3 regions of the Pseudomonas sp. GW821-FHT01E05 genome follow, and region 1 is predicted to be linked to each of the others. Evidence: predicted binding sites of a transcription regulator. Region 1 holds the regulator's gene; each other region holds the start of a gene.

Region 1 (10,478 bases):
TCACGGATGTACTTGAAGATTTTTCGGCTGGCAGCAGGTGGCTTGCTTTGCGCAAGCTCATGCTGGGCCTGACGGATCAGGGAGCGCAGTTGCTGGCGATCCGCGTCCGGGTAGTCGATGACGAACTTCTCCAGGACACCGTCATCGCCCGCGATCAAGCGATCGCGCCAGCGTTCCAGACCGTGGAAACGTTCGTTGTACTGCCGAGTGGAGGCGTCGAGTTGATCAAGCAACACCAGAATGGCGTCAGTGTCCTGATCGCGCATCAGTTTGCCGATGAACAGAATGTGCCGTTTACGCGCGATATTCGCGGTGTGCTTGGGCGCTTCAGCCAAAGCCCGGCGCAAGGCGTCGGTCAATGGCAGTTTTGCCAGCAAGTCAGGCTTGAGTGTTGTAAGGCGCTCGCCAAGATCAACCAGAGCATGCAGCTCGCGTTTGACCTGGGATTTGCTTTTTTCTCCCCCGTCGAGGGAGTCGTCGTAAGAATCAACCATGGTGGCAGTCCGCAAAGAAACGCCGCCATGATAACCAGTCGGGGGCCGCTTGTCCGGCCCGGTCGCTCGAAGGCCCCAGCCGAACGCAGAATTTGAGTGGAGAAAACCATGAGTGCAGTTGAAAGCGTCGGTCCACAAGCCTTGCCGGCACTGCAAGAACAAGTCGAGCAGATCATCGCCGAGGCCAAACGCCAGGGCGCCAGCGCCTGTGAAGTCGCGGTTTCTCTGGAGCAGGGGCTGTCGACCACGGTCCGCCAGCGGGAAGTCGAAACCGTTGAGTTCAACCGTGACCAGGGCTTTGGCATCACCTTGTATGTTGGCCAGCGCAAAGGTTCGGCCAGCACCTCGGCCAGCGGTCCGGAGGCGATTCGCGAAACCGTCGCCGCCGCCCTGGCCATCGCCAAACACACCTCGGAAGATGAAAGCTCAGGTTTGGCCGATGCAGCCTTGATGGCCAAGGATCTGCCGGACTTCGACCTGTTCCACGCCTGGGACATCACTCCGGAGCAAGCCATTGAGCAGGCACTGGCCTGTGAAGCGGCGGCGTTTGCCACCGACAGCCGAATCAAGAACGCCGATGGCACATCCCTGAGCACCCATCAGGGTTGCCGTGTGTATGGCAACAGTCACGGATTTATCGGCGGTTACGCGTCGACCCGTCACAGCCTGAGCTGCGTGATGATTGCCGAAGCCGATGGCCAGATGCAGCGCGATTACTGGTATGACGTGAATCGCCAGGGCGAACTGCTCGCTGATCCGGTCAGCATCGGCCAGCGTGCTGCGCAACGGGCGGCCAGTCGTCTGGGCGCGCGTCCGGTTCCAACCTGCGAAGTGCCGGTGCTGTTTTCCGCAGAACTGGCTGGCGGTTTGTTCGGCAGTTTTCTCGGGGCGATCTCCGGCGGCAATCTGTACCGAAAATCGTCGTTCCTCGAAGGTACGTTGGGCCAACGGCTGTTCCCTGAATGGCTGACCCTGGATGAACGGCCACACCTGATGCGTGGCCTGGGTAGTTCGGCCTTCGATGGCGACGGTCTGGCAACTTACGCCAAACCTTTCGTCGAGAACGGTCATTTGGTTTCTTACGTGCTGGGCACGTACTCCGGTCGCAAACTGGGCATGCCGAGCACCGCCAACGCTGGTGGCGTGCATAACCTGTTCGTTAGCCATGGCGATGAAGACCAGGCTGCGCTGCTGCGGCGCATGGGGCGCGGGCTGCTGGTCACCGAATTGATGGGTCAGGGCTTGAACATGGTGACTGGCGACTATTCCCGTGGTGCCTCGGGTTTCTGGGTGGAAAACGGCGAGATTCAGTTCGCCGTGCAAGAAGTGACCATCGCCGGCAACATGCGTGACATGTTCCAGCAGATCATCGCCGTTGGTAATGACCTGGAATTGCGCAGCAATATTCGTACGGGGTCAGTGCTGATCGAGCGGATGACAGTGGCCGGTAGCTAAACGACCGCAGCTTCAAGCGAAGGCGCGTCACCCAATGGGAGGCGCGCCTTTTTTTGTGGGAGTATCCGGTGATTGCTCCGCGGATCTGGCAATTTGTATTTGCCATCATTGCTCACAACATCCCGGAAGGCATGGCGGTCGGTGTGTCTGCCGGCGGTGGGATGCCCGACGCCGACAGTTTGGCCATGGGCATCGCTTTACAGGATGTGCCGGAAGGTTTGGTGATCGCTTTGGTATTAGCCGGGGCAGGGATGTCGCGGGTCAAGGCGTTCCTGGTCGGCGCGGCTTCAGGTTTGGTTGAGCCGGTCTTCGCGTTGTTGTGTGCCTGGCTGGTGAGTCTGGCCGAGTTGCTCTTGCCACTGGGGTTGGCGTTGGCTGCAGGCGCGATGCTGCTGGTGGTGACTCACGAGGTGATCCCAGAGTCACCGTGCAATGGCCACGACAAGCTGGCCAGCCTGGGGCTGTGTATCGGGTTCTGTCTGATGACAGTCATGAATACCGCGCTTGCGTAGGCGCCGCCGAAGGCTCGGGCCGCCGAGCTTTTATTCGCCTTCGTCGAAGAAGTTATTGATCAGCGCAACCAGCGCATTCAGCGCTTCCTGTTCTTGTTCGCCTTCAGTGCAGAGATGGATTTTGGTGCCTTTACCGGCAGCGAGCATCATCATGGCCATGATGCTTTTGCCATCGACCATGGATTCAGGGGTACGTCCGGCTTTTATCTGGCAGGGATATTGACCTGCTACGCCGACAAACTTGGCAGATGCTCGGGCATGTAAACCCAGCTTGTTGATGATTTCAATTTCCAGAGCGGGCATCGCGGTGTGAATCCTTTAGCTTAGGTCGCGGTGGCGAACCTGGACGTTCTTCAGGGACTTTTGTAGAGCCTGGCCCAGACGTTCGGTCAGGTAGACGGAGCGGTGATGCCCGCCGGTGCAGCCAATGGCAATGGTGACGTAGGCGCGGTTGCTGGCGGCAAAGCGGGGCAGCCATTTCAGCAAATACGCAGAGATATCCTGGAACATTTCTTCGACATCCGGCTGAGCAGCCAGATACTCGGCAACCGGCTGGTCCAGCCCGGACTGATCGCGCAACTCCGGTTTCCAGTATGGATTGGGTAGGCAGCGCACATCGAATACCAGGTCAGCATCGACCGGCATTCCGCGTTTGAAGCCGAAAGATTCGACCAGAAACGCCGTGCCCGGCTCCGGCTGGTTCAGCAGGCGAAGTTTGATGGTATCGCGCAGTTGATACAGGTTCAGATGGGTGGTGTTGAGCTTCAGATCAGCGAGGTCGGCAATCGGCCCAAGCAGGTTGGTTTCATCATCAATGGCTTCGGCGAGCGACCGATTGGCGGTGCTCAGGGGGTGGCGTCGACGGGTTTCCGAGAATCGCTTGAGCAGGGTTTCCTCGTCGGCGTCCAGATACAGCACGTCGCATTGGATGTGCCGGCTGCGCACTTCTTCCAAAAGCTCCGGAAAGCGCGACAGATGGCTGGGCAAGTTACGGGCGTCGATGGAAACCGCAACCAGCGGTTGCGCCAGTTCAGTGTGAATCAACGCACGTTCGGCCAATTCCGGAAGCAGGCCGGCCGGCAGGTTGTCGATGCAGTAGTAACCGTTGTCCTCCAATACATCGAGGGCCGTGCTTTTACCGGAGCCGGATCGGCCGCTGACAATGATCAAACGCATGATTAATGACCGTTCTGCTCGTCCAGGACAACCTGGTACAGGGCTTCATTAGTTGCGGCGCTGCGAAGTTTTTCGCGCACTTCCTTGCGATCAAGCATGCTGGCAATTTGCCGAAGCAGTTCCAGATGCGCATCGGTAGCGGCTTGCGGGACCAGCAGGACAAACAGCAGGTCGACCGGAGCACCATCGATGGCGTCGAAATCTATGGGGGCGTCCAGGTGCATCAAGGCACTGATGGGCGATTCGCAGCCTTTGAGGCGGCAGTGGGGAATGGCGATGCCGTTGCCAAAACCGGTTGAACCAAGTTTTTCACGGGCTATCAGACTCTCGAAGACATCTTGCATCCCCAGATCCGGCACTTCGCGGCTGATCAGGTTGGCAATTTGCTCGAGGGCGCGCTTTTTACTGCCGCCCGGCACGTTCACCAAAGAACGGCCGGGGGTCAGGATGTTTTCAAGTCGAATCATGGGTTGGGAGTGTTAACGACCTGTTGCGCCCTGGAGGAGGCTCTGGGTCTTTTCCTTGTGCTTTTTGAGTTGGCGATCCAGCTTGTCGGTGAGTGCGTCGATTGCCGCGTACATGTCGTCATGCTCGGCGTTGGCGACCACTTCATTGCCGGGGATATGCAAGGTAGCTTCGATTTTCTGCTTCAGCTTTTCGACGGTCATCGTGACTTGCACATTGGTGATCTTGTCGAAATGCCTTTCCAATCGTTCGAGTTTTTCGCCGATGTAGATGCGCAGGGGTTCGGTCACTTCCAGTTGGTGTCCACTGATGTTGACTTGCATACAGCTTCTCCTTCGTTGCCAGTGCATAAAGCGGCAGGCAGAAATGCCTGCCACTGGAACGCTGTGGCGTGGCCCGTTACATCAAACGCTTACGTTCGCTCGAAGGCGCGATCCCAAGGGATTCGCGGTATTTGGCGACGGTGCGACGGGCTACCTGAATGCCTTGTGCCTCCAGTAAACCAGCGATCTTGCTGTCACTCAACGGCTTTTTCTGATTTTCCGCTGCAACCAGTTTTTTGATGATCGCGCGGATCGCTGTAGACGAGCATTCACCGCCTTCAGAGGTGCTTACGTGGCTGGAGAAAAAATATTTCAGTTCGTAGATGCCGCGCGGGGTATGCATGAATTTCTGGGTGGTGACCCGGGAAATTGTCGATTCGTGCATGCCGACCGCTTCGGCGATGTCATGCAGCACCAGCGGTTTCATCGCCTCATCGCCGTACTCGAGAAAGCCCCGTTGATGCTCGACGATCTGGGTGGCGACTTTCATCAGGGTTTCGTTGCGGCTTTGCAGGCTTTTGATGAACCAGCGCGCTTCCTGCAACTGGTTGCGCATGAAGGTGTTGTCGGCGCTGGTGTCGGCCCGGCGCACGAAACCGGCGTACTGCGGGTTGACCCGCAGGCGCGGCACGGATTCCTGATTCAACTCCACCAGCCAGCGTTCGTTGTCCTTGCGTACGATGACGTCGGGGACGACGTACTCGGCTTCGCTGGATTCGATTTGAGAACCCGGGCGCGGGTTGAGGCTTTGCACCAGCTCGATGATCTGCCGCAGTTCGTCCTCTTTGAGCTTCATACGGCGCATCAGCTGGCTGTAGTCACGGCTGCCAAGCAGGTCGATGAAGTCGGTGACCAGGCGTTTAGCCTCGGTCAGCCAAGGTGTTTTGGCTGGCATTTGACGCAGCTGCAGCAACAGGCATTCGCTGAGGTTGCGCGCACCGATACCGGCGGGTTCGAATTGCTGGATGCGGTGCAGGACGGCCTCAATCTCGTCCAGTTCGATGTCCAGTTCCGGGTCGAAGGCTTCGAGGATTTCCTCAAGAGTTTCGTCCAGGTAGCCCTGATTGTTGATGCAATCGATCAGGGTAACGGCGATCAGGCGATCAGTATCGGACATCGGTGCCAGGTTCAGTTGCCAGAGCAAATGACTCTGCAGGCTCTCACCGGCCGATGTGCGGGTGGTGAAGTCCCACTCGTCGTCATCGTTACTCGGCAGGCTGCTGGCACTGGTCTGGTAAACATCTTCCCAAGCGGTGTCGACAGGTAATTCGTTGGGGATGCGCTCGTTCCAGTCGCCTTCCTCGAGGTTATCCACCGTCGGGGCGGTTTCCTGGTAAGAGGGTTCCTGAACATCGGTATTGGCTTTCTGCTCGACGTTGTCGGCCAGAGGGTCGGCGTTATCGAAGTCGTCGCCTTCTTCCTGGCGTTCGAGCATCGGATTGGACTCCAGTGCCTCCTGAATTTCCTGTTGCAGGTCCAGGGTCGACAATTGGAGCAGGCGGATGGCCTGTTGCAGCTGCGGTGTCATCGTCAGCTGCTGGCCCATTCTCAAGACTAGCGATGGTTTCATGGCAGGGGCTTAACACCTTATTTGCCGGCGCACATGCGCCATCCACTACAGGGCGCCGAAGCGCCAAACATAAGCAAATTATATGCCTGAAACTGAAGTGTTTGCCTAGAGCGCGGTAACAATAAAAATTTACAGGATCTCATTGCTACTGGCGCTCTGACTATTGGCTGAACACCTGAGGGCGCGTGTTTGCCTAAAGCGCGGTAACAATAAAATTTATAGGGTTTTATTGATAGCGGCGCTCTGACGACTTGCCCAACACCTCAGCGCTTACAGGCGGAACTCATGGCCCAGATACACTTCCTTGACCAGCTCGTTGGCCAGGATGGTGGCGGAGTCGCCTTCGGCGATCAGTTGACCGTCGTTAACGATGTAGGCGGTCTCGCAGATATCCAGGGTTTCACGGACGTTGTGATCTGTGATCAGCACGCCGATGCCCTTGGCCTTCAGGTGATGAATGATCTGCTTGATGTCTCCCACCGAGATCGGATCCACACCGGCAAACGGTTCATCGAGCAGGATGAACTTCGGTGCGGTGGCCAGGGCTCGGGCGATTTCCACGCGACGACGTTCGCCACCGGAGAGGCTCATGCCGAGGTTGTCGCGGATATGGTTGATGTGGAATTCCTGCAGCAGGCTTTCCAGCTCCTGGCGACGTCCGGCCTTGTCGAGTTCCTTGCGGGTCTCAAGAATGGCCATGATGTTATCGGCAACCGACAGCTTGCGGAAGATCGATGCTTCTTGCGGCAGATAGCCGATGCCGGCCCGTGCGCGGCCGTGCATCGGCTGGTGGCTGACGTCCAGGTCGTCGATCAGTACGCGACCCTGATCGGCCTGGACCAGCCCGACGATCATGTAGAAACAGGTGGTCTTGCCGGCACCGTTAGGGCCGAGCAAGCCGACGATCTGGCCGCTGTCGATGGACAGACTGACGTCACGCACGACCTGGCGGCTCTTGTAGCTCTTGGCCAGATGCTGAGCTTTCAGAGTTGCCATTACTGGGCCTTCTGCTCGTCAGTTTTCTTTTTCGGCTGGATCACCATGTCGACCCGCGGACGTTGCTGGGTGACCTTGTTGCCGGTGGCGCGACCGGCGTTAGCGACCTGTTTGACGGTGTCGTAGACGATTTTCTCACCTTCGGTGGTGTTGCCGTCGTTGATCACTTTGGCCTTGTCGATCAGCACGATACGGTTTTGCGCGGCGTGATACTGAATGGTCACACCATAAGCCTGGACAGGCTTTGGATCAGTCGCCTTTTGCAGCTGTTCGAAGTAAGCCAGGTTGCCCACCGAGGTCACTACGTCGATTTCACCTGCCGGGGTGCGAGTGATGGTCACGGTATTACCGGTGATCTTCATCGAGCCCTGGGTAATGATCACGTCGCCCTTGTAGGTGGCCACGCCATTCTTGTCGTCCAACTGAGCGTCGTCGGCCTGAATGCGGATGGGTTGCTGGCTATCAGTCGGCAGAGCCCAGGCGCTCACGCTTCCCAGTGCTGCGCTCAGGCTGAGCAAAATAGGGAGGGTTTTAACGAGCCTCATACTGTCCTCTTACGTTCGATAGCAGGTGCATCCTGCCTTCTTCCAAATACGCTTTCATTCCCTTGCCAGTAGTCGCGCCACCAGCGCCGTCGATTCTAACGGCTTGCTCGGTCTGCGCATATTGCTTCTGAGGGAATACGGTCATACGGCTACTGGTAATAATGGTCGTACGATCTTTCTCGTCGGTACGTGCAATACGTACCGAATCAATCAGTTCTACTTCAGTGCCGTCCGGATTGACTTCGCCGCGTTCGCTCTGGACGTGCCAGGGGAAAGTAGTGCCGCGATAGATGTGCAAGTCGGGCTTGGTCAGCATCGTCACTTCGGTCGCTTTCAGGTGTTCGACCTTGTCGGAAGTCATTTCGTACTGCAACTTGCCATCGGGCAGAAACTGCACACTGTGGGCGTTGATGGCGTAGTAGTCGATAGCGTTTTCGTCGACGACTGCCGCCGGCCGCTCGAGAAAGCGTTCCGGGCTGATGTTCCAGTAGCCAACGGCTGCGAACAGGGCGGTGATGACTCCGAAAATCAGAATGTTGCGAGTTTTTTTGCTCAGCATAGGTGGCTCTACAGGTAGGCGGCGTTGGCCGCTTCAAGGCTGCCTTGGGCGCGCAGGATCAACTCGCAAAATTCGCGCGCAGCCCCTTCGCCGCCACGGGCCTGAGTGATGCCGTGCGCATGTTCACGAACGAAGCTGGCGGCGTTGGCGACCGCCATACCCAAACCGACACGACGAATCACGGGAAGGTCGGGCAGGTCGTCACCCAGGTAGGCGACTTGTTCATAGCTTAGGTTGAGTTGAGCAAGAAGCTCGTCCAGTACCACCAGTTTGTCTTCGCGGCCCTGATAAAGATGAGGAATACCGAGATTTTTCGCGCGGCGCTCGACCACCGGGGTCTTGCGGCCGCTGATAATGGCAGTCTGTACGCCCGCGGCCATCAGCATCTTGATGCCTTGGCCGTCGAGAGTGTTGAAGGTCTTGAATTCGCTGCCGTCTTCAAGAAAGTACAGGCGGCCATCAGTCAGTACGCCGTCGACGTCGAAAACCGCGAGTTTGATGTTTTTGCCGCGTAGCAGTAGGTCTGTGCTCATTACATTACTCCCGCACGCAGCAAATCGTGCATATTCAAGGCGCCAACCGGGCGATCATCGCTATCGACCACCACCAGTGCGCTGATTTTATTGTCTTCCATGATTTTCAGGGCCTGGGCCGCGAGCATTTCGGCGCGCGCGGTTTTGCCATGAACGGTCATCACTTCATCGATGGTGGTGCTGTGGATGTCAATGGTGCGATCCAGTGTTCGACGCAAATCGCCGTCAGTGAAGATCCCGGCCAGACGCCCGTCGGCCTCGAGAATCATGGTCATGCCAAGGCCTTTGCGGGTCATTTCCACTAAGGCGTCTTTGAGCAAGGTGCCGCGCGGCACTTGAGGCAGTTCCGTGCCCGAGTGCATGACATTTTCCACTTTCAGTAGCAGGCGACGACCCAGGGCACCGCCCGGATGGGAGAAGGCGAAGTCTTCAGCGGTAAAACCCCGTGCTTCAAGCAAGGCGACCGCCAGTGCGTCCCCCATTACCAGGGCTGCGGTGGTGGAGGACGTCGGCGCCAGGTTCAGCGGGCAGGCTTCGTGCTCGACGTGAACATTGAGATTGACCTCTGCGGCCTTGGCCAGTGCCGACTCGGGATTGCCGGTCATGCTGATCAACTGAATGCCCATTCGCTTGATCAGAGGCAACAGGGTGACGATTTCATTGGTAGAGCCGGAATTGGACAGGGCGAGGATGATGTCGTCGCGGGTGATCATGCCCATGTCACCGTGGCTGGCTTCCGCCGGGTGTACGAAAAATGCCGTGGTGCCGGTGCTGGCCAGGGTTGCGGCAATTTTATTGCCGATGTGCCCTGACTTGCCCATGCCGACCACAACCACGCGGCCTTTGCTGGCCAGAATCATCTCGCAAGCGCGTACGAAATCTGCGTCGATATGAGCCAGCAAGCTTTCTACAGCTTCAGTTTCGAGGCGAATGGTACGTTGTGCTGATTGAATCAGGTCGCTGGATTGGCTCATATCAGAAATCGTATACCCAGATGAAAAGGCGGCGATTATAACGGTAATGATCAGTTCCCTCACGTAAGTTCGTCGGGCTTTGCGTGATTTGCCTGTCTTGATCCTGAACAGGCACGGCTTCGGCCTTGGGCGCTCTGCATCAGCAGTGATATAGTTCGCCGCCAGTTCGGCCTGCCTAGGGAGCCAGGCGTCCTAGTGAGAGGCTGCATCGCAAGGAGTTTAGATGAGTGCCGATAACGCCTACGCGGTCGAGCTGAAGGGACTGTCCTTCAAGCACGGTGCGCGCAGCATCTTCAATAACGTTGATATTCGCATTCCGCGAGGCAAGGTCACCGGCATCATGGGACCTTCCGGCTGCGGTAAAACCACGCTGTTACGCCTGATAGGCGCGCAGTTGCGGCCCAGCGCCGGTGAAGTCTGGGTCAACGGTCAGAACCTGCCGAAGCTATCGCGCAGCGACCTGTTCGACGCGCGCAAGCAAATGGGCGTGTTGTTTCAAAGCGGCGCATTGTTCACGGATCTGGACGTTTTCGAGAACGTTGCCTTTCCGTTGCGCGTTCATACCCAATTACCGGATGAAATGATCCGCGACATCGTTCTGCTCAAATTGCAGGCGGTGGGGCTGCGGGGTGCCATCGATTTGATGCCTGACGAGCTGTCGGGCGGCATGAAACGTCGCGTCGCGTTGGCACGAGCCATTGCCCTCGATCCGCTGATTCTCATGTATGACGAACCCTTTGTCGGGCAGGACCCTATCGCCATGGGCGTACTGGTGCGCCTGATCCGTCTGCTTAATGACGCTCTGGGGATCACCAGTATCGTGGTTTCCCACGATTTGGCCGAAACGGCGAGCATTGCCGATTACCTGTATGTGGT
Region 2 (10,478 bases), on a different contig from region 1:
CGGTGCCCGGATGGGAGAAGGTCGGGAACTCTTCGCTGGCATCGTCCATGGTGACCATGTAAGCCTCGAAGGTTTTCTTCGGCCCACGGGTATGGTTGAGCAGGTGATAGGTGTGGCCTTTGTCGGTGCCGCGACGCACCACCTGCATCCCTTCACCCTTGCGCACCAGCAGGGCGCCACTGCCTTGCTGGTCGTATTGACTGAAGAGTTTCGACATCGGCATACCGAGGGCGTCGCACAGGCGGCTCAAGGTATCGAGGCTGGTGGACACCTGGGCATTTTCGATCTTGCTGAGCATGCCCTGGCTGATGCCGGCCAGTTGCGCCACATCGGCAATCTTCAATTCCTGCAATTGCCGCTGCCGCTTGATTTGCACGCCCAGATATTGCTCGAGCCTCAAGCGGGGCTCGGCCTCGGTGGGAATCACTTTGTTCATGCTTCATTTCCGATCATGAATATAAATTTCGCACTATGAATGTGCGATGCACTTCTGCTGCTACCCGTCATTTCTCCAGCCTGAGCGGTTCCAGCATGTCTGAAGTTTGCCCGTTGCGACACTCATTTCCCTGACGAGCCCTTGAAACACCAGCGTTTCCTGGCGCCGGGCGCTGTGCAGCGGCTATCTGAAAGCAAATCTGGCAAGGCAATTGCATTCTCATTAGGAAAGTAAATTTCTTTGTGAGAATAATCGGGTTGGCTTCAGGTCTCGTCCAGCTGAATTCTAGCACTGGGCAATCGTTAACGACTTCGGCCGACCCTCCCAGCAGATCCCGCTGTTTTGCCTTGCTCGAGGAGTCATATGTGATGTTGCCCACAGATACACAACGAATCATCGATGAGCACAAAATCAAATACGTGCTGGCTCAGTTCGTGGATATTCACGGCTCGGCGAAAACCAAGTCGGTACCTGTTTCCGGGTTACAGACGGTGATCGACAGTGGCGCCGGCTTTGCCGGTTTTGCCATCTGCGGCATGGGCATGCAACCCCACGGCCCGGACTTCATGGCCAAGGGCGACCTGAGTACCTTGACGGCGGTGCCTTGGCAGCCGGGTTACGGGCGCATCGTCTGCGTCGGCCATGTCAACAACGAACCCCATCCTTACGATTCGCGTTACGTCTTGATGCGCCAGGTGGAGCGCCTGAGTGCTCGCGGCTGGACCCTCAATACCGGCCTGGAACCTGAGTTCAGCCTGTTCCGTCGTGACGCCGAAGGCAAGCTATGCAGCGTTGATGCCAGCGATAACCTGGACAAACCCTGCTACGACTACAAAGGCCTGTCGCGCTCGCGGCAGTTCTTGGAGAACCTTACCGAAGCGTTGCAGAAAGTCGATTTCGACATCTATCAGATCGATCACGAAGACGCCAACGGCCAGTTCGAGATCAACTACACCTACAGCGATGCGCTGACTTCGGCCGATCGTTTCACCTTCTTCCGCATGGCCGCCGGTGAAGTCGCCAACGACCTGGGGATGATCTGCTCGTTCATGCCCAAGCCTGACCCCAAACGTGCGGGCAACGGCATGCACTTTCACTTGTCGATCGCTGACGCTGTGAACAAGAACCTGTTCCATGACGCCAGCGACTCAAGTGGCATGGGCCTGTCGAAAATGGCCTATCACTTCGCGGCCGGCCTGCTGGCCCATGGTCCGGCGTTGTGTGCTTTCGCCGCGCCGACGGTCAACTCTTACAAACGCCTGGTGGTCGGCCGTTCGCTTTCCGGTTCGACCTGGGCTCCAGCGTTCGTTGCCTACGGCTCCAACAACCGCTCGGCGATGGTCCGTGTCCCTTACGGGCGCCTCGAGTTTCGCCTGCCGGATGCCGGTTGCAACCCGTACCTGGTCAGCGCCGCGATCATCGCTGCCGGCCTGGACGGAATCGACCGCAAGCTGGAAGCAGGGCCGCCGTGCAACGAAAACCTCTACTCCCTGAGCCTCGAAGAAATCGCTGGCCGTGGCATCGCCACCTTGCCGCAAAGCCTCAAGGAAGCCTGTGACGCGCTGGATGCCGATCCGTTGTTCCGGGAAAAACTCGGAAGCGAAATCGTCAACGAGTTCATCGAGCTCAAACGCATGGAATGGGTCGAGTACAGCCGCCACGTCTCCGATTGGGAGATCCAGCGCTACACCGAATTTTTCTAAACGAGCCTTTTCAACCACCCGTTTTGTATCGACCCGGTACCTCTGATCGAGGAACCGGCTGCCCAGTAGGAGAAATGTATGTGCGGAATCGTAGGTCTGTACTTGAAGAATCCAGCGCTGGAGTCCCGGCTTGGCAAACTCTTCGAACCCATGCTGCTGTCGATGACCGACCGTGGCCCGGACAGCGCCGGCTTTGCCATTTATGGCGATGAAGTGGCTGAAGGCTCGGTCAAGCTGACCCTGCAAAGCACGGTGCCCGGTTTTGACTTCAATGCCCTGATGGGCGCGCTGGAAGGCCGGCTCGGCCAGTCCGTGAACTGGTTTCAGAACGCCAGCGCAGTGGTGTTGAAAACCCCCGCCAAAGAAGCCGCTGTTCGCAGTGCACTGGCCGAACTGGCGCCGGGCGTGCGCATCATGAGCGCCGGTCAAAGCATTGAAATCCTCAAGGGCATGGGCTTGCCCAAGGAGATCTCCGAGCGTTTCAACCTCGCCGGGATGAAAGGCAGTCACATTATCGGCCACACCCGCATGGCCACCGAAAGCGCGGTGACCATGGAAGGCAGCCACCCGTTTTCCACCGGTGCCGACCTGTGCCTGGTGCACAACGGCTCGTTGTCCAACCACTTCCGCCTGCGCCAGGAACTCAAGCGTCAGGGCATCGTGTTCCAGACCGAGAACGACACTGAAGTCGCCGCCGGTTACCTGGCCTGGCGCCTGCAACAGGGCGACTCGCTGAAAGTGGCGCTGGATCACGCGCTGGACGACCTCGACGGCTTCTTCACGTTCGCCATCGGCACCCGCAACGGCTTCGCGGTGATCCGCGACCCGATTGCCTGCAAGCCGGCGATCCTCGCCGAAACCGACGACTACGTCGCCATGGCCTCGGAATACCAGGCGCTTTCGAGCCTGCCCGGCATCGAGAACGCCAAGGTCTGGGAACCGGCGCCATCCACCATGTACATCTGGGAACGCAAAAGCGCCTGAGGAGCCCCGTTATGAAAACTATCGATCTATCTGTCAGTGAAGTACGCGAGCTCAATCAGGGGCTGCACGACCAGGCCAGACAACTGAGCTTTGCTGAGTGGGTGGTGACCCATTCCAACGGCGCGCACAACATTGCGGTCGGCGTTGACCAGGAACTGTTCATCGATATCCAGGGCCACGCCGGTTACTACTGCGCAGGCATGAACAAGAAAGCCCACATCACTGTGCACGGCAACGTCGGCACCGGTGTGGCGGAAAACATGATGTCCGGCTCGGTACGGGTCAAGGGCAGCGCCTCCCAGGCCGCTGGCGCCACCGCTCATGGCGGCTTGCTGGTGATCGAGGGCGACGCCGGTGCGCGTTGCGGGATCTCCATGAAAGGCATCGACATCGTGGTCGGCGGCAGCATCGGCCACATGAGCTGCTTCATGGGCCAGGCCGGGCGTCTGGTGGTCTGCGGCGATGCCGGGGATGCCTTGGGCGATTCGCTCTACGAAACCCGGATCTACGTGCAGGGCAGCGTGCAGTCGCTGGGGTCGGACTGCATTGAAAAGGAAATGCGCGACGAACATCTTGCCGAGATCAAAGAGCTGCTGGACCAAGCCGGTTTCACCGCTGACCCGAAAGCCTTCAAACGCTACGGTTCGGCCCGTCAGTTGTACAACTTCAAAGTCGATAACGCGTCCGCGTACTAAGGAGAACACAATGAGCGACAAACCTGTTCCGGTCCTGCGCGAATCCGCGACCTTCGACCGCCTGAGCATTCAGGAAATCCAGCGCGCCGCCGAAACCGGCATCTACGACATTCGCGGTGGAGGCACCAAGCGCAAGCTGCCGCACTTCGATGACTTGCTGTTGCTCGGCGCCAGTGTTTCCCGCTATCCGCTGGAAGGCTATCGCGAGAAATGCGGCACCGATGTGATCCTCGGCAACCGCTTCGCCAAAAAGCCCCTGCACTTGAAGATTCCGGTAACCATTGCCGGCATGAGCTTCGGCGCCTTGTCGGCGAATGCCAAGGAAGCCCTGGGCCGTGGCGCAACCATCGCCGGGACCAGCACCACCACCGGCGACGGCGGCATGACCCCGGAAGAGCGCGGACAGTCCCAGCACCTGGTTTATCAGTACCTGCCATCGCGTTACGGCATGAACCCGGATGATCTGCGCAAGGCCGATGCCATCGAAATCGTCCTGGGGCAGGGCGCCAAACCAGGTGGCGGCGGCATGCTGCTGGGCATGAAAGTCACCGAGCGCGTGGCCGGGATGCGCACGCTGCCCATCGGCGTCGATCAACGCAGTGCCTGCCGTCACCCGGATTGGACCGGGCCGGACGACCTGGCGATCAAGATCGCCGAGATCCGTGAAATCACCGATTGGGAAAAACCGATCTACGTGAAGATCGGCGCGAGCCGTCCGTACTACGACGTCAAACTGGCGATCAAGGCCGGTGCCGACGTGATTGTGCTCGACGGCATGCAAGGCGGCACGGCGGCGACTCAGGAAGTCTTTATCGAGCATGTCGGCATTCCGATTCTCGGCGCCATCCCGCCTGCGGTGCAGGCGTTGCAGGAGGAGGGCATGCATCGCAAGGTGCAGTTGATCGTTTCCGGCGGTATCCGTAACGGTGCCGACGTGGCCAAGGCCATGGCCCTCGGCGCGGATGCGGTGGCCATTGGTACGGCGGCGTTGATCGCCCTGGGTGACAACCATCCACGTCTGGACGAGGAACTGCGAAAGCTTGGTTCGGCCGCCGGTTTCTACGATGACTGGCAAGCGGGCCGCGACCCGGCGGGTATCACCACCCAGGACACGGAACTGTCCAAACGGCTTGATCCGGTGGAGGGCGGTCGACGTCTGGCCAACTACCTGCGGGTGTTGGTCCTCGAAGCCCAGACCATGGCCCGGGCCTGCGGCAAGTCGCACCTGCATAACCTCGACCCTGAGGATCTGGTGGCCTTGACCGTGGAAGCCGCCGCCATGGCCCGCGTGCCGTTGGCCGGGACTTCGTGGATTCCTGGGCAGCAGTACTAAACGCGGAACCTGTGGGAGTGGGCTAGCCCCAATGCCAGTGAGTTAAGGGTATGTAGGAGCGAGCTTGCTCGCGATAGACGTTAACGATAACGCGCGCTTGCTGAATCAACGCGCCGCCCTTGAGCCCATCGCGAGCAAGCTCGCTCCTACATACCCTTAACTGCCCGGCATTAGGGCAAGCCCGTTCCTACAGGTCTCCGGTTTTACCCCTAACGGGCACAGACCCGTATGCACCGCGAGGCCTCATGGCCTCGCACTTTCCTTGCTCTGCCAGCCCCCTTTAGACGACTTTCCTGCTCTGGAGCTTGCTGACAATGATTCCATTCCCTGATTCACGGCTGACCTTCTCCCGGCTGACGCTGATGTTCGCGGCACTGTGCCTGTCGCCTCTGGCCTCGGCGGCCGATGTCACCCTGGACACTGGTACCACCGCCTGGATGATGACCGCGACGATGTTCGTGTTGTTGATGTGCATTCCGGGCCTGGCGCTGTTTTATGGCGGGATGGTCCGGGCAAAAAATTTCCTCTCGGTGTTCACTCAGTTGCTTGCCATCGCCGGGGTGATCGGTGTGCTGTGGGTGGTCTACGGCTACAGCATCGTCGTCGACGCGACCGGTATGGTCGCCGGTGAAGTCAATCTGAACAGCTTTGTCGGCGGTTTCAGCAAAGTGTTCATGCTCGACATGACCCACGACAGCCTGGTCGGCAGTATTCCCGAAGGCGTCTACAGCGTGTTCCAGATGTCCTTCGCGATCATTACGCCGGCGCTGATTGCCGGTGGTTTCGCCGAACGCATGAAGTTCAGCGCCGCGCTGGCGTTCATGGCGCTGTGGTTCACCTTTGTCTACGCGCCAGTCGCACACATGATCTGGGGCGGCCCCGGCGGCTTGATGGTCAATTGGGGGGTACTGGATTTCGCCGGCGGCACTGCTGTGCATATCAATGCGGGCGTGGCGGCACTGGTGGCGTGCCTGGTACTGGGCAAACGCAAAGGCTACCCGAACGTCGCGATGCCACCGCATAACCTCGGTTTCACCCTGATGGGCGCCGGTCTGCTGTGGGTTGGCTGGTTCGGATTCAATATCGGCTCGGGAGCCGCGGTGAATACCGGTGCCGGGATCATCATGCTGACCACCCAGGTGGCAGCGTGCGCCGGGGTCGTCGGCTGGATGCTCACCGAATCCCTGATCCAGGGTCGGCCCAGCGCGCTCGGTGCGGCCTCAGGTGCATTGGCCGGCCTCGTCGGTATCACCCCGGCCTGTGCTTATGTCGGTCCGGCCGGCGCCTTGGCGATTGGCCTGATCACCGGGGCCGCATGTTTCTTCGGCGTCAGCCAGTTGAAGCAGAAGCTTGGTTACGATGATTCGCTGGATGTGTTCAGCCTGCATGGCATTGGCGGAATCGTCGGTGCGATCCTGACCGGCGTCTTCGCGTCTCCTGCATTGGGCGGGTATGTGGAGAATCTGGATATCGTGACTCAGGTGCTGACTCAGTTGAAGGGCGTCAGCTTCACCTTCGTCTACTGCTTTGTCGTGAGCCTGATCATCCTCAAGGTACTGGAATGGACCATCGGCCTGCGCACCAGCGGCGAGAACGAGACAGTGGGCCTGGACCTGGCCGAGCATGACGAGCGTGCTTATAGCGTGTGATCCGGCAGGTTAAAAAAGATGAGGAGCCTTGGTTCCCAATGCCAGTCAGTTAAGGGTATGTGTAGGAGCGAGCTTGTTCGCGATGGACGTTAACGATGACGCGTGTTTGCTGGATAAACGCGTCGCCCTCAGGTCCATCGCGAGCAATCGAGCGTCGACCGGCTGCTCCTACAAAGGCTGCGTTCGCTTAACTGACTGGCATTAGCCTTGGTTCCGGCTTTTTTGTAGGAGCCGAGCTGAACTGCGATGAGGGCGTTGCTGCCACAGCAAATTTCTGGCGGTCAAGCTCATCCGCTTTACCGCTTCTCAGCTAAGTCTTTGCTTCTGTTGATTAATCCCGGAGAATCGCGCCCCTGTTACGGCCGGGGCGCTGCCTGTCAGCTTTTTCTGACTCGCTCCGGCTGTGTGGCAAATGACCGGAATGCGGAGATCCGACCGGATGAATGATCAGGCCAATAGCGTCGACGAACGCTTTGATGCGGCGGTACCAGCAAGCCTAAGTAGCTGGAATCGTCATGACACTACCTGGATGCTGGGCCTGTTTGGCACGGCAATCGGTGCGGGTACCCTGTTTTTGCCTATCAACGCTGGTCTAGGCGGCTTCTGGCCGCTGTTGATTCTGGCGCTGCTGGCGTTTCCGATGACATTTTATGCGCACCGCGGCCTCAACCGCTTCGTGCTCTCCGGCCGTGCGGGTGCGGACATCACCGAAGTGGTCGAAGAGCATTTCGGGATCAAGGCTGGCGCGCTGATCACCTTGTTGTATTTCTTCGCCATCTTCCCGATTCTGCTGATCTACAGCGTAGCCCTGACCAACACCGTGGGCAGTTTCCTCGAGCACCAGTTGCACATCATGCCGCCACCGCGGGCGATTCTGTCGTTCGTGCTGATTCTCGGCCTGTTGGCAGTGGTGCGCTGTGGCGAACAGGCGATCGTCAAGGCCATGAGCCTGATGGTCTATCCGTTCATCGTTGCGTTGCTTTTCCTGGCAGTGTTCCTGGTTCCGCACTGGACCGGCGGCATTCTCGCCACTGCGACCACGCTGCCTGAGCCTTCGGCCTTGCTGCACACGCTGTGGCTGGCGATTCCAGTGATGGTGTTCTCGTTCAACCATTCGCCGATCATCTCGGCGTTTGCGGTGGACCAGAAGCGTCGTTATGGCACCCATGCTGAAGAGCGCAGCTCGCAGATCCTGTCTCGCGCCCACGGCTTGATGGTGGTGATGGTGCTGTTCTTTGTCTTTAGCTGCGTGCTGACTTTGTCGCCAGCGCAATTGGCTGAAGCGAAGGCGCAGAACCTGTCGATCCTGTCGTACCTGGCCAACCACTTCAGCAACCCGACGATTGCTTTCGCCGCACCGCTGATTGCCTTTGTGGCCATCTCCAAGTCGTTCCTGGGGCACTACATTGGCGCCAGCGAAGGCCTGAAGGGCTTGATCGTCAAGAGTGGCCGTCGCCCGGCACCGAAGACTCTGGATCGCATGACCGCTGCCTTCATGCTGGTGGTGTGCTGGATCGTCGCGACGCTCAACCCGAGCATCCTGGGCATGATCGAGACCCTGGGTGGCCCGGTCATCGCGGCGATTCTGTTCCTGATGCCGATGTATGCGATCCGTCGTGTGCCGGCCATGGCTGCGTATCGCGGCCAGGCCTCCAACGTCTTCGTGACACTGGTCGGCCTGGTGGCGATTTCGGCGTTGATTTATTCGCTCACCGCCTGAGCCTGTGCAGGGTCAGCCTGGACCTCCAGGCCGACCCTCGACTCATAAGCGTGCGCTTGAACAAAGTGACGGACGCCGATTTAGCGTGCAATGCGCTGTGGCGGTTTTGCTGACGTTGCCTTACCGATTCGTTGAATATTTGATGGGTATCAAGGCCATAGCGCCATTGCCGTCTAAGCTTGGGACTTATGCCCCGCGCCGTGCAGTTCTTGCTGTTAGAAACAGGTGAACTCGCCAAACGTTTCGGGCTTTCTCATCTGGAGGCTCTACATGGCTCGTGCTCATCCGCAACTGATCACCGGTAAGCTGGAAAAACTGCATCCAACGCAGCTCACCGTCGGCCTGGCCGAAGTGAATGCCAAGCGCAAGGACTGGGGAAAACTCAAACGCAAGGAGCGCGCTGCGGCGCTGGAGAATCATTGGTTTCCCTCTATTCTGGGGCCTGAAGGGCGTTATTACATCGTCGATCACCATCATTTCGGTTTGGCGCTGCTACAAGAAGAGGTCAAGTTCGTAGCGCTGCTGGTGCTCAAGGATTTGTCTTTTGTCGAGCCGGTGACGTTCTGGAATGTGATGAACTTTAACCAGTGGGCACACCCCTACGACGCCCAGGGCGAAAGGCGTCCATATGAGGCCATCCCTCGGCGTATCGCCGATTTGCAAGACGATCCCTATCGCAGCCTGGCCGGGCAGTTGCGACGTGCCGGTGGTTACGCCAAGGACGCGACGCCCTTCAGTGAGTTTCTCTGGGCTGATTTTTTCCGCAGCCGGATTGCCAGTGAACTGATCAACGATCAGGGCCCGAAACTTCAGGACAGAGCCCTGACTCTTGCACGCAGTCAGGAAGCCCGATATCTGCCGGGCTGGGTCGGTCCGATTGCTGATTAGTCCGCGCGCGCCAATCTCTGCGTCCCCCCCGGAGCAGGCTGCACCACCACCGCAAAACCGCACGCGGGATCTGCTTGCAGGCCTGTCGATTGCTGGTTTGCTGTTGCCTGAAGCCGTTGCCTATTCGAGCATCGCGGCGTTACCACCTCAGGCCGGGGTCATCGCATTGTTCGCCGGTTTGCTCTGTTATGGGTTGTTCGGTACCAGCCGCTACGCCATTGTTTCCGCGACGTCCTCTTCGGCAGCGGTGCTGGCGGCGGCGACCGTGACGCTGGCGGGTGGCGATTCAGCGCTGCGATTGACGCTGGCGATCGCTCTGGTGCTGGTGACCGGGGCGTTCTTTCTGCTGGCGGGGCTGCTCAAGCTCGGCAGCGTGACGTCCTTCATCGCCAAGCCGGTATTGCGCGGGTTTACGTTTGGTCTGGCGATCACCATCGTCATCAAGCAGGTCGCCAGTATCGTCGGCGTGCACCTGACCAACAGCAATCTGATCCGTTTTCTGCCTGAGTTAGTGGAGCAGTTACCGCACTGGAACCGGGCCGGTGCCGGCGTTGCAGCGCTAGCCTTGGCACTGTTATGGCTGTTCGCACGGGTCAAACGCTTGCCGGGAGGACTGCTGGTGGTGATGGTCGGTATTGCGGCTGGCCAATGGCTGAACCTTCCGGCCTATGGGGTGAAGTTGATCGGTGTGATTGATTTGAGGCTGGAGATCCCGAATCTTCCGGTGTTGCCGTTCGCCGACTGGTTGCGCCTGGGTGAGTTGGGCTTTGCCATGGTCATGATCTTGTATGCCGAGTCGTACGGCTCGATCAGCTCCTTTGCCCTCAAGCACGGCGATCGGGTGTCGTCGAACCGGGATTTGCTCGCGCTTGGGGCGGCTAATCTGATTTCCGGCCTGTTTCATGGTATGCCGGCGGGCGCTGGTTATTCGGCGACCTCTGCCAATGAGGCGGCGGGTGCCGACTCGCGCCTGGCAGGTGGCATCGCCGCATTGGTGGTGCTGGCCATCGTGCTGACGGTGCTGCCGTACATTGCGTTGACACCGGAGCCGGTGCTGGCGGCCATCGTCA
Region 3 (10,478 bases), on a different contig from region 1:
ACCAGGGCGTACAGCTCCTGGCGGGTGTGGGCGAAGTGTTCGCACAGGCTTTTGTCGACGGCGACGCCACGGGCGCTGAGTTCATGCTCGAAGACCTGTTTGAGCAGCGCGCTGCAACCGCCGCAACCGGTGCCGGCCTTGGTCTTGCCCTTGAGTTCGCCCAGATCGGTGCAGCCGGCGTCGATCGCACAGCACACCGCGCCCTTGGTGACGTTATGGCAGGAGCAGAGGGTGGCGGTGTCCGGCAGCGCATCGGCGCCCAGTGTCGGAGCGCCGTCCGACAGCGGCAGGATCAGGCTGGACGGGTCCTTGGGCAGCGCGATGCCGTTCTGCGCGTACTGGAGGAGGGTGTCGTAGTAACTGTTGTCGCCGATCAGCACTGCGCCGAGCACGTGCTTGCCGTCAGCGGAGACCACCAGGCGCCGATAGCTGGCGCTGGCTTCGTCGATGAAGCGGTAGCTTTTGGCTCCGGGTGTGGTCGCGTGAGCATCGCCGATCGAACCGACATCGACGCCCAGCAGCTTGAGCTTGGTCGACATGTCTGCGCCGGTAAAAGGCTCGTAGTGCTGACCGGCCAAATTTGCGGCAACGTTACGCGCCATGCTGTAGCCCGGCGCGACCAGGCCAAAGATGCTGCCGTTCCAGGACGCACACTCGCCGATGGCGAAGATGTCGGGGTCGCTGGTGCGGCAATGATTGTCGACCACCAGACCACCGCGGATTGCCACCTCCAGTCCAGCGCTGCGACCGACAGCGTCCTGGGGGCGGATGCCGGCGGAGAATACGATCAGGTCGGTTTCAAGAAACTCGCCATCGTTGAAGTTCATGCGGTAGGCATATTCTTCACCAATGACGATCTCCTGGGTCGCTCGCGAAAGGTGCACGCCGACACCCAAGGCCTCGATCCGTGCCCGCAGCGCCTCGCCGCCGCTGGCGTCCAGTTGCACCGGCATCAGTTGTGGGGCGAATTCGACGACATGGGCTTCCAGCCCCAGGGACTTCAAGGCGTTGGCGGCTTCAAGACCAAGCAGACCGCCACCTACCACCACACCACGCCGGGCATGGGTGGCGGCTTCGCGGATCGCGTCGAGGTCGTCCAGGGTGCGGTAGACCAGCCGCGAACGTCCCTCGGCGCCGGGGATCGGCGGCACAAAGGGATAGGAACCGGTGGCCAGCACCAGGCGGTCATAAGCCTGGCGTCCGGCGCTGGTGACCACTTCCTTATGCTCACGGTCGATTTCAAGTACCTGAACCCCGAGGTGCAACTGCACGCCATGGCGGGCATACAGATCGGCATCGCCAAGGGCGAGGGACTCGGCATCACGGCCGCCGAAATACTCTGAGAGGTGTACGCGGTCGTAGGCACGCTGACGCTCCTCACCGAACACATGCACGTGATAGTGGGCGAGTGCACCGCGCTCGATCAGTTGCTCGACACAATGGTGGCCGACCATGCCGTTGCCGATAACGACCAGTGTTTCGCTTTTGATCGGGGTGACGATAGCGTTCATAGCCTTTCCTCTGTCGAAGCCGCTGCCTTGGCATGGCCAGAAAAAAACCAAAAAAAAACGCCTGGAGCCGTTTAGCAGCTCCAGGCGTCTTTGCCTGGTATTCATTGATGTCTGGTGGGGTGATTAACCGAGGCCGCGCTGCCTGGTTCACCCGTCCCATGCCTGTTGAGGCGGGTGGTCGGCGGTGACCACTTGGGACGTCCGCCGGAGAGTTCGGCGGGTTTGTCAGTAGAAGAGCAGATTTCATGCCAGTTCCGGCGCGAGGTATTTCGATCCCGGGAAACGGTTAGCGGCGCAGGGGTTGAAACGCTACAACGCGGGCTTTTCCGGAACTCTTGAAGACACCCATTGGCTTCGCCCGGCCAGTTATCACCCAGGCGCATTGAACCAGAAGGGTGCGAATTACTAGTCCGGTTCCTTTTTTGGGGCAAATCTGGTTCGGGATGCGTTTGCGGCTCATCTGTAGCCGTTTGCGAAGGCCCTGTGCAGCCGTATTTTTGTGGCTTGCGACAACGCCACTGGATCAGGACGCGTATTGCACACGTGTCTCCTTTCACTGCCTCAGCAGCAACAGGTAGACGAGCACATTGACCACCAGCACCAGAGCGCCCAGCCATACCTGCATGCCAGGTGTCAGCCCGGCCGGATAAATCAGCGGCCACAGATAATGCTCAACGAAACTGGCACCATGGCCGGCTTCTCCGGCGGCCAGACGCAGGTGGTTTTCCCATCCGGTCAACGGGCAGGGCCACTGGAAGCCCTCGACCGCCGCCCCCCAAGCCACAGCGGGCAAGTGCCACCAGCACAGGTGGCGCCATTTGAGCACCAGTAGCCCGCCGCACAGCACGAAGAGAATGAACAGCAAATGGAGCAGCACCAGCCCGTCGGCGGCTATGCGATAGATCATGTCGACTCCGTCGTTTCCGGATGCAGAGGCAGGCCATGCCGTTGCACACCCTTGAGGTGTCGAGACAGGTGTTTGGAGCGTAAGGGGCCCACCATATCAAGGCTCCGCTCAAGGAAGAAAACGGTAGCCGACACCGGTCTCGGTGATCAGGTGGCGCGGCTGCGAGGGGTCCACTTCGATCTTCTTGCGCAGACCGCCCATGAATACTCGCAGATATTGCGTATCTGTTTGATGGTTAGGCCCCCAGACCGCCTTGAGTAATTGCAGATGCGTCAGTACACGGTCTGGATGGGCGCACAAATGAGTCAGCAGGCGGTATTCCAGTGGCGTCAGATGCACGGGGACGCCGGAGCGCTCCACGACACGCCGTTCCATATCGATCCGCACGTCACCAAAGGTCACGATCGAGGTGCTTTCAACACCCTTCACGCTCCGGCGCAACTGGGCCCGGACTCGCGCGAGCAGTTCACCGGTGCCAAAGGGTTTGACCAGATAGTCATCGGCACCGGTATCCAGCGCAACGATTTTCGCGGACTCGGCACTACGCGCCGACAAGACAATAATCGGGACCTGCGACCACGTCCGCAGATCCCGGATGAGATCGACCCCATCGCCATCTGGCAGTCCGAGGTCAAGCACAATGAGGTCGGGACGTCGTGTCCCGGCTTCAATGAGACCACGCTCCAGCGACTCTGCCTCATACACCAGCAGACCTTCGGCCTGCAGCGCCATGCGCACGAAGCGCCGGATTTCAATTTCGTCCTCAACGATCAGGACACGCAGCGCCGTTTCGCTCATGGTTGGTCCTCGTCAGTCGGCTCCACAGGCTGTTCGATAACGGGTGGCTCGCCGCGTGGCAGACTCAGCGTGAAACGCGCACCGCCATCCGGACGCGTGACGCCGTGAACCGTTCCGCCATGGACCTGGGCGATGGCACGGCTGATGGCAAGTCCTAGCCCGACGCCCGGGATTGCGCTTTCCTTTTTACCACGCTCGAACTTGCTGAATATCGCTTCCTCGTGTCCTCGCGGCAATCCAGGACCAAAGTCGTCGACCCATAATTGAATGGTGTCACTGGTCGCTTCAGCGCCAATTCTGATGGGCGTGTCGGGCGGTGTGTACTTGCCGGCGTTCTCAAGCAAGTTGACGAGAATTCGCTCGATCAAAACAGTATCAATCTGGACCAGCGGCAGGTCCTCAGGTAGGGACACCTGCACCGGGCGCGCGCCTAAAGCAGGGCGAACGGCCCTCAGCGAACTGCCCACTACTTCCTCCAGGGGCTGCCACTGGAGATTCAGTGCAACCGCGCCTGATTCAAGTCGTGCCATGTCGAGCAAATTGTTAACCAGAGTGTTCATGCGCAGCGCTGATTCACGTATCGCATGGGCAATCTCAACGGGCTCGCCGGTCAACGGGGGCTTGGTCAGCGTCAGTGTCTCCGCCAATCCGACCATCGCCGCAAGGGGTGTTCGCAGGTCGTGCGAGATCGCAGCCAGCAGCGAGTTACGCAGGCGCTCGGATTCCATCTGAACCGTGGTGTCCTGAGCGACATTGACGTAATGGATTCTTTCCAGCGAGATGGCTAACAGCGACGCGCACGTGTCGAGCAGGCGTCGCTGCTCCGGAACGGCCAGACGAGTTGAGTCGCGCGGTTGTATCGCCAGTACACCGCGTACGCGCATTGGCGCCGATAGCGGCAGATAGAGGGTCGGGCTCGCCGGCAGGGTATCGGTTCCGTATCCGGCTGCCTCGGCTTTATCGAAGGACCACTGGGCAATGGCAGAGTCGACCTCAGGAGCATCGCCGGTGGTCATCGGCGCTTGCAGCTTGTCGTTGTCATCGGCAACGAGCAACGCCGATCGTGCGTTGAATTCGTCTGCGAGGAAACGCGTGCCGATCTCGGCCACTTGCTCGGTCATGAGTGCTGCGGACAAATACCGGGACATCTCATACAGCGCTCGTATGCGATCTTCGCGCTTTTGCGCTACCCGTGCCTGGTAGGTCAGGCCGGCAGTCATTTGACCGATCACCAGTGCCACAACGAGCATTACGCCGAAGGTCACCAGGTACTGGGCGTCGTTGATGGTGAACGAAAAACGCGGTGGCACGAAGAAGAAGTCGAACGCACCAACCGAGAGGAATGCTGCGAGAACCGCCGGACCGCGGCCATAGCGAACCGCGATGCCGACGACCGCGAGCAGGAACAGCATCACGATATTGGTCAGTTCGAATACCTGCAACAGGGGCGTGGCGAGCAAGGTGGTCGCCGCACAGATCGCAGCACTCATGGCGTAGGCGGGCCACACCACGCGATTCTCGCTGCCGACGGTGGCCTTCTCGGGTCGAGTACGTTGTTGTGCCGGGAGTGCGATCTGAACCACGTCCAGGTCGCTTCCAAGCTCACCGATCCGATCCGCCAGCATGCGAGTCCAGGGCCATCGGCGCGGCGTATCGTCACGCCCAAGCACGACCTTGGAGAGGTTGTGCTGTCGTGCATACTTGACCAGGGTCTGGGCAACGTCCTGGCCGGCCAGGGTCGAAATCTGCGCCCCCATCTCTTGGGCGAGTTTCAAGGTGCGCAGGACACGCTGGCGTGCGACATCGGGCAGGCGTTGCAATGCGGGTGTCTCGACGTAGACGGCATGCCAGGGCACATTGAGTTGGGCCGCCAGACGCGCGGTCGAGCGCACGGTTTTCTCTGTGCGCTCCCCAGGGCCGACGCAGGCAAGCAAGGAATCTCGTGTGCCCCAGACGGGCTGTACCGCACCGCTTTGGCGGTATTGCAGCATCTCGTTGTCGACCCGGTCGGCCGTTCGGCGCAGAGCCAATTCTCGCAGCGCTATGAGGTTGCCCTTGCGGAAGAAATTGTGCACCGCGTGTTCGGCTTGATGCGCCAGGTACACTTTGCCTTCCTTCAAACGCTGCAACAGGTCGTCGGGTGGCAAATCGACGATGACCACTTCGTCTGCGCTGTCAAACACGTGGTCGGGCACCGTCTCCCACACCCGGATCCCGGTGATGCCGCCGACAATGTCATTCAGGCTCTCAAGATGCTGGACGTTCATCGTCGACCAGACATCAATGCCGGTGCTGAGCAGTTCCTCGACATCCTGCCAGCGTTTCGGGTGCCTGGAGCCGGCGAGATTGGAATGCGCCAGCTCATCGATCAGGATCAGTTTCGGTTTGCGCTCAAGCGCACCGTCGAGATCGAATTCAGTCAGCGTGCGATCCTTGTAGAGGACTTGTTTGAGCGGCAGCTGCTGGAGCCCGGAAACCAGCGCTTGTGTCTCGGCGCGACCGTGGGTTTCGACCACGCCAATCAGCACATCGACATTCAGCTCTTGCGCTGCACGGGCGGCGACGAGCATCGCGTATGTCTTGCCGACACCGGCGCTGGCACCGAAAAAAATTTTCAGTCGGCCGCGCTTCGCCTGCGATTCCTCCTCGCGAATCTGCGCCAGCAATTGATCCGGGTCAGGGCGTTGTCCGTCCATCAGGACCACCGTGTATGAGTCGGCTCTCAGCGTGCGGCGTCGAGTGCCAGGTTCAGTGCCAGGACGTTGACCCGCGGCTCGCCCAGGAACCCCAGCAGCGGGCCTTCGGAGTGTTCGACAATCAGTGCGCGCACGCGCTCGAGTGGCAGGTTGCGGATCCGCGCGACCCGGGCGGCCTGGTAGTCGGCGGCAACGACACTGATATGTGGGTCAAGTCCACTGGCAGAACTGTAGACCAGGTCAGCCGGTGCCGGCGCACTGTTGCTCGGGTCGGCTGCGCGCAGTGCTGCGATGCGGCTCTTGACGGCGTCGGCCAGGGCCGGGTTCAGCGGGCCCAGATTCGATCCGCTCGAGGCGCTGGCGTTATAAGGCATGGGGCTCGTGGCGGATGGACGGCTCCAGAAGTACCTGGGATCACTGAATGCCTGGCCGATCAACATGGAACCCACCGGTTTGCCGTCCTTCTCGATCAGGCTGCCCGCAGCCTGCTGCGGGAATATCAGTCTGGCGATGCCGGTCATGGCCAGCGGATAGGCCACGCCGGTCATCAGAGAAAGTACGATGAGCAGTGTCAATGCCGGACGGAGCAAGGATGACATGTGAGCGCTCCTTCAAGTCAGACCGACAACCGACAAGGTCATGTCGATTAGTTTTATACCAATGAACGGCACGATCACGCCGCCCAGACCGTAGATCAACAGGTTCCGGCGCAGCAGCAACGCTGCTCCGACGGGGCGGTACTTGACGCCTTTCAACGCCAGCGGGATCAGGAAGACAATGATCAGTGCATTGAAGATCACCGCGGACAAGACCGCCGAGTTCGGGCTTGCGAGCCCCATGATGTTAAGAGCGGAGAGCTGCGGATAGGTGCTGACGAAAGCGGCCGGGACGATCGCGAAGTATTTCGCGATGTCGTTGGCGATCGAGAAGGTGGTCAATGAGCCTCGGGTCATCAGCATCTGCTTGCCCGTTTCCACCACCTCGATCAACTTGGTCGGGTTGCTATCGAGGTCGACCATGTTGCCGGCCTCTTTAGCAGCCTGGGTACCCGAGTTCATGGCCACCGCAACGTCGGCCTGAGCCAGGGCCGGTGCATCGTTGGTGCCGTCGCCCGTCATCGCGACCAGTCGACCTTCGCTTTGGTGACTGCGGATTAACCGCAGTTTGTCCTCGGGCGTCGCTTCGGCCAGGAAGTCATCGACCCCCGCTTCGGCAGCGATTGCCGCTGCGGTAAGCCGATTGTCACCGGTCACCATCACGGTCTTGATACCCATGCGGCGCAGTTCGGCAAAGCGTTCCTTGATGCCGCCCTTGATGATGTCTTTGAGTTCTATGACACCGAGAACCTTGAGCCCGTCTGTCACCACCAGCGGCGTGCTGCCACGGCGGGCAACGTCGTCGACGATGGCTTGCACTTTCTCCGGAAAGTTGCCGCCCAGGGCGTCAACATGTTTATGGATCGCTTCGGCCGCGCCCTTTCGTATCTGCCGGTTGCCCATGTCGACGCCGCTCATACGTGTCTGCGCCGAGAAGTGAACAAAATGCGCACCGAGCGTGTGGATGTCGCGCTCACGCAGGTTGAACCGCTGTTTTGCCAGTACCACGATGCTGCGGCCTTCGGGGGTTTCATCGGCAAGCGAGGCGAGTTGCGCCACGTCGGCCAGTTCCGATTCCTTGACTCCCGGTGCCGGCAGAAAGGCGGATGCCTGGCGATTGCCGAGGGTGATGGTGCCGGTCTTGTCGAGCAGCAACACGTCGACGTCACCAGCGGCCTCCACCGCCCGCCCCGAGGTGGCAATCACGTTGGCTTCCATCATGCGGCTCATGCCGGCTACACCCACCGCCGACAACAGGCCGGCAATGGTCGTGGGAATCAGGCAGACGAGCAGGGCGACCAGTACGGTGATCGAGATGGGCGATCCGGACTTCGCCACTTCGACGCCATACAGCGAATACGGCAGCAGGGTGACGGTGACGCCGAGAAACACGATGGTCAGGGCCACCAGCAAGATCGATAACGCGATTTCGTTTGGAGTCTTCTGCCGCTTGGCGTTCTCGACCATCGCGATCATGCGGTCGACGAAGGTTTCACCGGGGTTCGTCGTGACGCGAATGACGATCCAGTCCGAGAGCACCCGTGTCCCGCCGGTCACCGCGGAAAAATCGCCGCCAGCCTCCCGGATCACCGGCGCTGACTCGCCAGTGATGGCCGACTCGTCCACTGACGCTGCGCCCTCGATCACATCGCCATCGGCGGGAATCAGAGAACCCCCGAGATCGCCTGCTTCGACCACCACCACGTCACCCTTGCAGAGATCGCTGGACTGAGCCAGTTGCCACTCTGAGCCATAGTGGGGTTCGCGCAGCTTCTTGGCCCAGATCTCCTTTTTGAGGTCGCGCAGAGAAGCCGCCTGAGCCTTGCTGCGGCCTTCCGCGAGGGCCTCGGCAAAATTGGCGAACAGCACGGTGAACCACAGCCACAAGGTCACGGCGACGATAAAGCCGCTGCTTGCCTCGCCTTTGCCGCCCAGAGCCTGGATCCACAAGCCGGTGGTGAGGATCGCGCCGACATAGACGACGAACATCACCGGGTTGCGCCACTGCACCCTGGGGCTGAGTTTGCGAAACGACTCGACAATGGCGGGTCTGGCCAGGGTTGGGTCGAATAAGGTGAATGATTTTCGTGTCATTTTCCTGGACTCACTTGAACAGCACCAGATGTTCGACGACCGGTCCCAGCGCCAGCGCCGGCACGTAGTTCAGCAGGCCGACCAGCAGCACGGTGCCGATCAACAGAACGACGAACAGCATCCCGTGCGTGGGCATCGTGCCTGCCGTCACGGCCAGTCGTTTCTTGGCTGCAAGGCTGCCGGCAATTGCCAGTACCGGTACGATGACGCCGAAGCGACCAAACCAGCTCGCGATAGCGAGTATCGTGTTGTAGAACGGTGTATTGGCTGACAGACCGGCGAAAGCGCTACCGTTATTGTTGGCAGCCGAGGTAAGGGCATAAAGGATTTCGGAGAAGCCATGGGCTGCGGGGTTGGCAACGCCGATCCGGCCCGCATCGGCCATTACCGCAATCGCCGTCCCGAAGAGCACCAGCAGTGGTGTCACGAGGATTGCGATGGACACCATCTTCATCTCGTAAGCCTCAATCTTCTTGCCGAGATACTCGGGTGTGCGGCCGATCATCAGGCCAGCGATGAAAACCGCGAGAATGGCAAACACCAACATGCCATACAGGCCTGAGCCGACACCGCCGAATACCACTTCGCCCAGTTGCATCAACACCAGCGGAACGGCACCGCCTAGCGGCGTGAACGAGTCGTGCATGCCATTCACCGCCCCGCACGACGCCGAGGTGGTGACGGCGGCGAACAGGCTCGACGCCGAGATGCCAAACCGCACCTCCTTGCCTTCCATGTTGCCCGCGGCAGCGTCGACGCCCAGCGCCGAGAGCTGCGGATTGCCGAGCTGTTCGTAATGGGTGACCGCCACGACAGCGACGACAAAAATGATCGTCATCGCCGCCAATACCGCCCAACCCTGGCGTTGATCACCCACAACGCGGCCGAACACGAAACACAGTGCAGTGGGGATCAGGAAGATGGCGATCAACTGGAAGAAGTTCGCCAGCGCAGTGGGGTTCTCGTAGGGATGCGCCGAGTTGGCGTTGAAGAAACCGCCACCGTTGGTACCGAGCATTTTGATCGCTTCCTGTGACGCCACAGGTCCCATCGCCAGCGTTTGCGTGTTGCTCGTATGGTCCTGCAGGACCGGGTTGCCTTGTGCATCCTTGATTGGCTGGCCGGCCGCATCGAGCTGGGGTGATTGGTACTGCGTCACCTCCAGCGTCGTCACGTCCTTGTAGGGATCGAAATTCTGGATCACGCCCTGGCTGACGAAGAACAACCCGAATACCAGCGACAGCGGCAGCAGGACCCACAACGTGACGCGAGTGAGGTCGGTCCAGATATTGCCGATGCTGGTTGCGCTGTGGCGCGCGAAGCCGCGGATCAGCGCCATCACCACCACCAGACCGGTGGCCGCCGATAGAAAATTCTGCACCGTCAGCGCGAGCATCTGGGTCAGGTAACTCATCGTCGACTCGCCGCTATAGCCCTGCCAGTCAGTATTGGTGACGAAGCTGGCTGCGGTGTTGAACGACGAGTCGGGGCTGATGGTGCCAAAACCCTGCGGATTGAGTGGAAGAAAACCCTGCAGCCGTTGCAGTGCATAGACTGCCAGCAACCCTGAAATGTTGAATATCAGCAGCGCGAGCATGTACTGAAGCCAACCCATCTCGACGTCAGCCTTGACACCCGCGAGGCGATACAACGGTGCCTCGATACGTGAGCCGAGGGTAAATCGGCCCTCCATCACCGTGGCGATCCATCTCGCGAGCGGCCATGCCAATGCAACCAGCACCAAGAGATAGACGCCAAGCAGAGTCCAGGCCTGGATCGTCATAAGAAGTCCTCCGGAAACAGCAGTGCGGCGATGAGGTAGACGAGCAGCCCGAGCGCCAGCAAGCCGCCGAAAAGGTAGAAGCCGTTCATCAAC

What was found. Region 1 encodes sigma-54, which starts transcription at its own class of promoters, with help from an activator protein. Its sites were predicted from a motif close to ANTGGCATNNANNTTGCTNT; they were not measured.
Region 2: a site for sigma-54 is predicted at 5,401-5,420, ahead of AC07W5_RS15000 (ammonium transporter). Genes of this name have one in related genera too.
Region 3: a site for sigma-54 is predicted at 1,745-1,764, ahead of nirB (nitrite reductase large subunit NirB). Genes of this name have one in related genera too.

What each region holds. Positions count from the first base shown of each region.
Region 1 covers NZ_JBWKWW010000004.1:340,552-351,029, reverse strand. The annotation lists gene yjgA (ribosome biogenesis factor YjgA) at 1-494, opposite strand, end outside; gene pmbA (metalloprotease PmbA) at 603-1,949, shown strand; partial or broken gene AC07W5_RS10920 (ZIP family metal transporter) at 2,009-2,461, shown strand; gene AC07W5_RS10915 (HPr family phosphocarrier protein) at 2,492-2,764, opposite strand; gene rapZ (RNase adapter RapZ) at 2,780-3,637, opposite strand; gene ptsN (PTS IIA-like nitrogen regulatory protein PtsN) at 3,640-4,104, opposite strand; gene hpf (ribosome hibernation-promoting factor, HPF/YfiA family) at 4,117-4,425, opposite strand; gene AC07W5_RS10895 (RNA polymerase factor sigma-54) at 4,502-5,995, opposite strand; gene lptB (LPS export ABC transporter ATP-binding protein) at 6,266-6,991, opposite strand; gene lptA (lipopolysaccharide transport periplasmic protein LptA) at 6,991-7,536, opposite strand; gene lptC (LPS export ABC transporter periplasmic protein LptC) at 7,523-8,095, opposite strand; gene AC07W5_RS10875 (KdsC family phosphatase) at 8,104-8,628, opposite strand; gene AC07W5_RS10870 (KpsF/GutQ family sugar-phosphate isomerase) at 8,628-9,602, opposite strand; gene AC07W5_RS10865 (ATP-binding cassette domain-containing protein) at 9,826-10,478, shown strand, end outside.
Region 2 covers NZ_JBWKWW010000006.1:150,120-160,597, forward strand. The annotation lists gene AC07W5_RS14975 (helix-turn-helix domain-containing protein) at 1-436, opposite strand, end outside; gene glnT (type III glutamate--ammonia ligase) at 805-2,139, shown strand; gene AC07W5_RS14985 (class II glutamine amidotransferase) at 2,218-3,123, shown strand; gene AC07W5_RS14990 (protein glxC) at 3,135-3,818, shown strand; gene AC07W5_RS14995 (FMN-binding glutamate synthase family protein) at 3,829-5,151, shown strand; gene AC07W5_RS15000 (ammonium transporter) at 5,466-6,800, shown strand; gene AC07W5_RS15005 (serine/threonine transporter) at 7,240-8,520, shown strand; gene AC07W5_RS15010 (ParB-like protein) at 8,791-9,408, shown strand; gene AC07W5_RS15015 (SulP family inorganic anion transporter) at 9,422-10,478, shown strand, end outside.
Region 3 covers NZ_JBWKWW010000017.1:13,808-24,285, forward strand. The annotation lists gene nirB (nitrite reductase large subunit NirB) at 1-1,511, opposite strand, end outside; gene AC07W5_RS27240 (DUF2784 domain-containing protein) at 2,065-2,418, opposite strand; gene kdpE (two-component system response regulator KdpE) at 2,527-3,216, opposite strand; gene kdpD (two-component system sensor histidine kinase KdpD) at 3,213-5,912, opposite strand; gene kdpC (potassium-transporting ATPase subunit KdpC) at 5,939-6,511, opposite strand; gene kdpB (potassium-transporting ATPase subunit KdpB) at 6,524-8,602, opposite strand; gene kdpA (potassium-transporting ATPase subunit KdpA) at 8,613-10,385, opposite strand; gene kdpF (K(+)-transporting ATPase subunit F) at 10,382-10,474, opposite strand.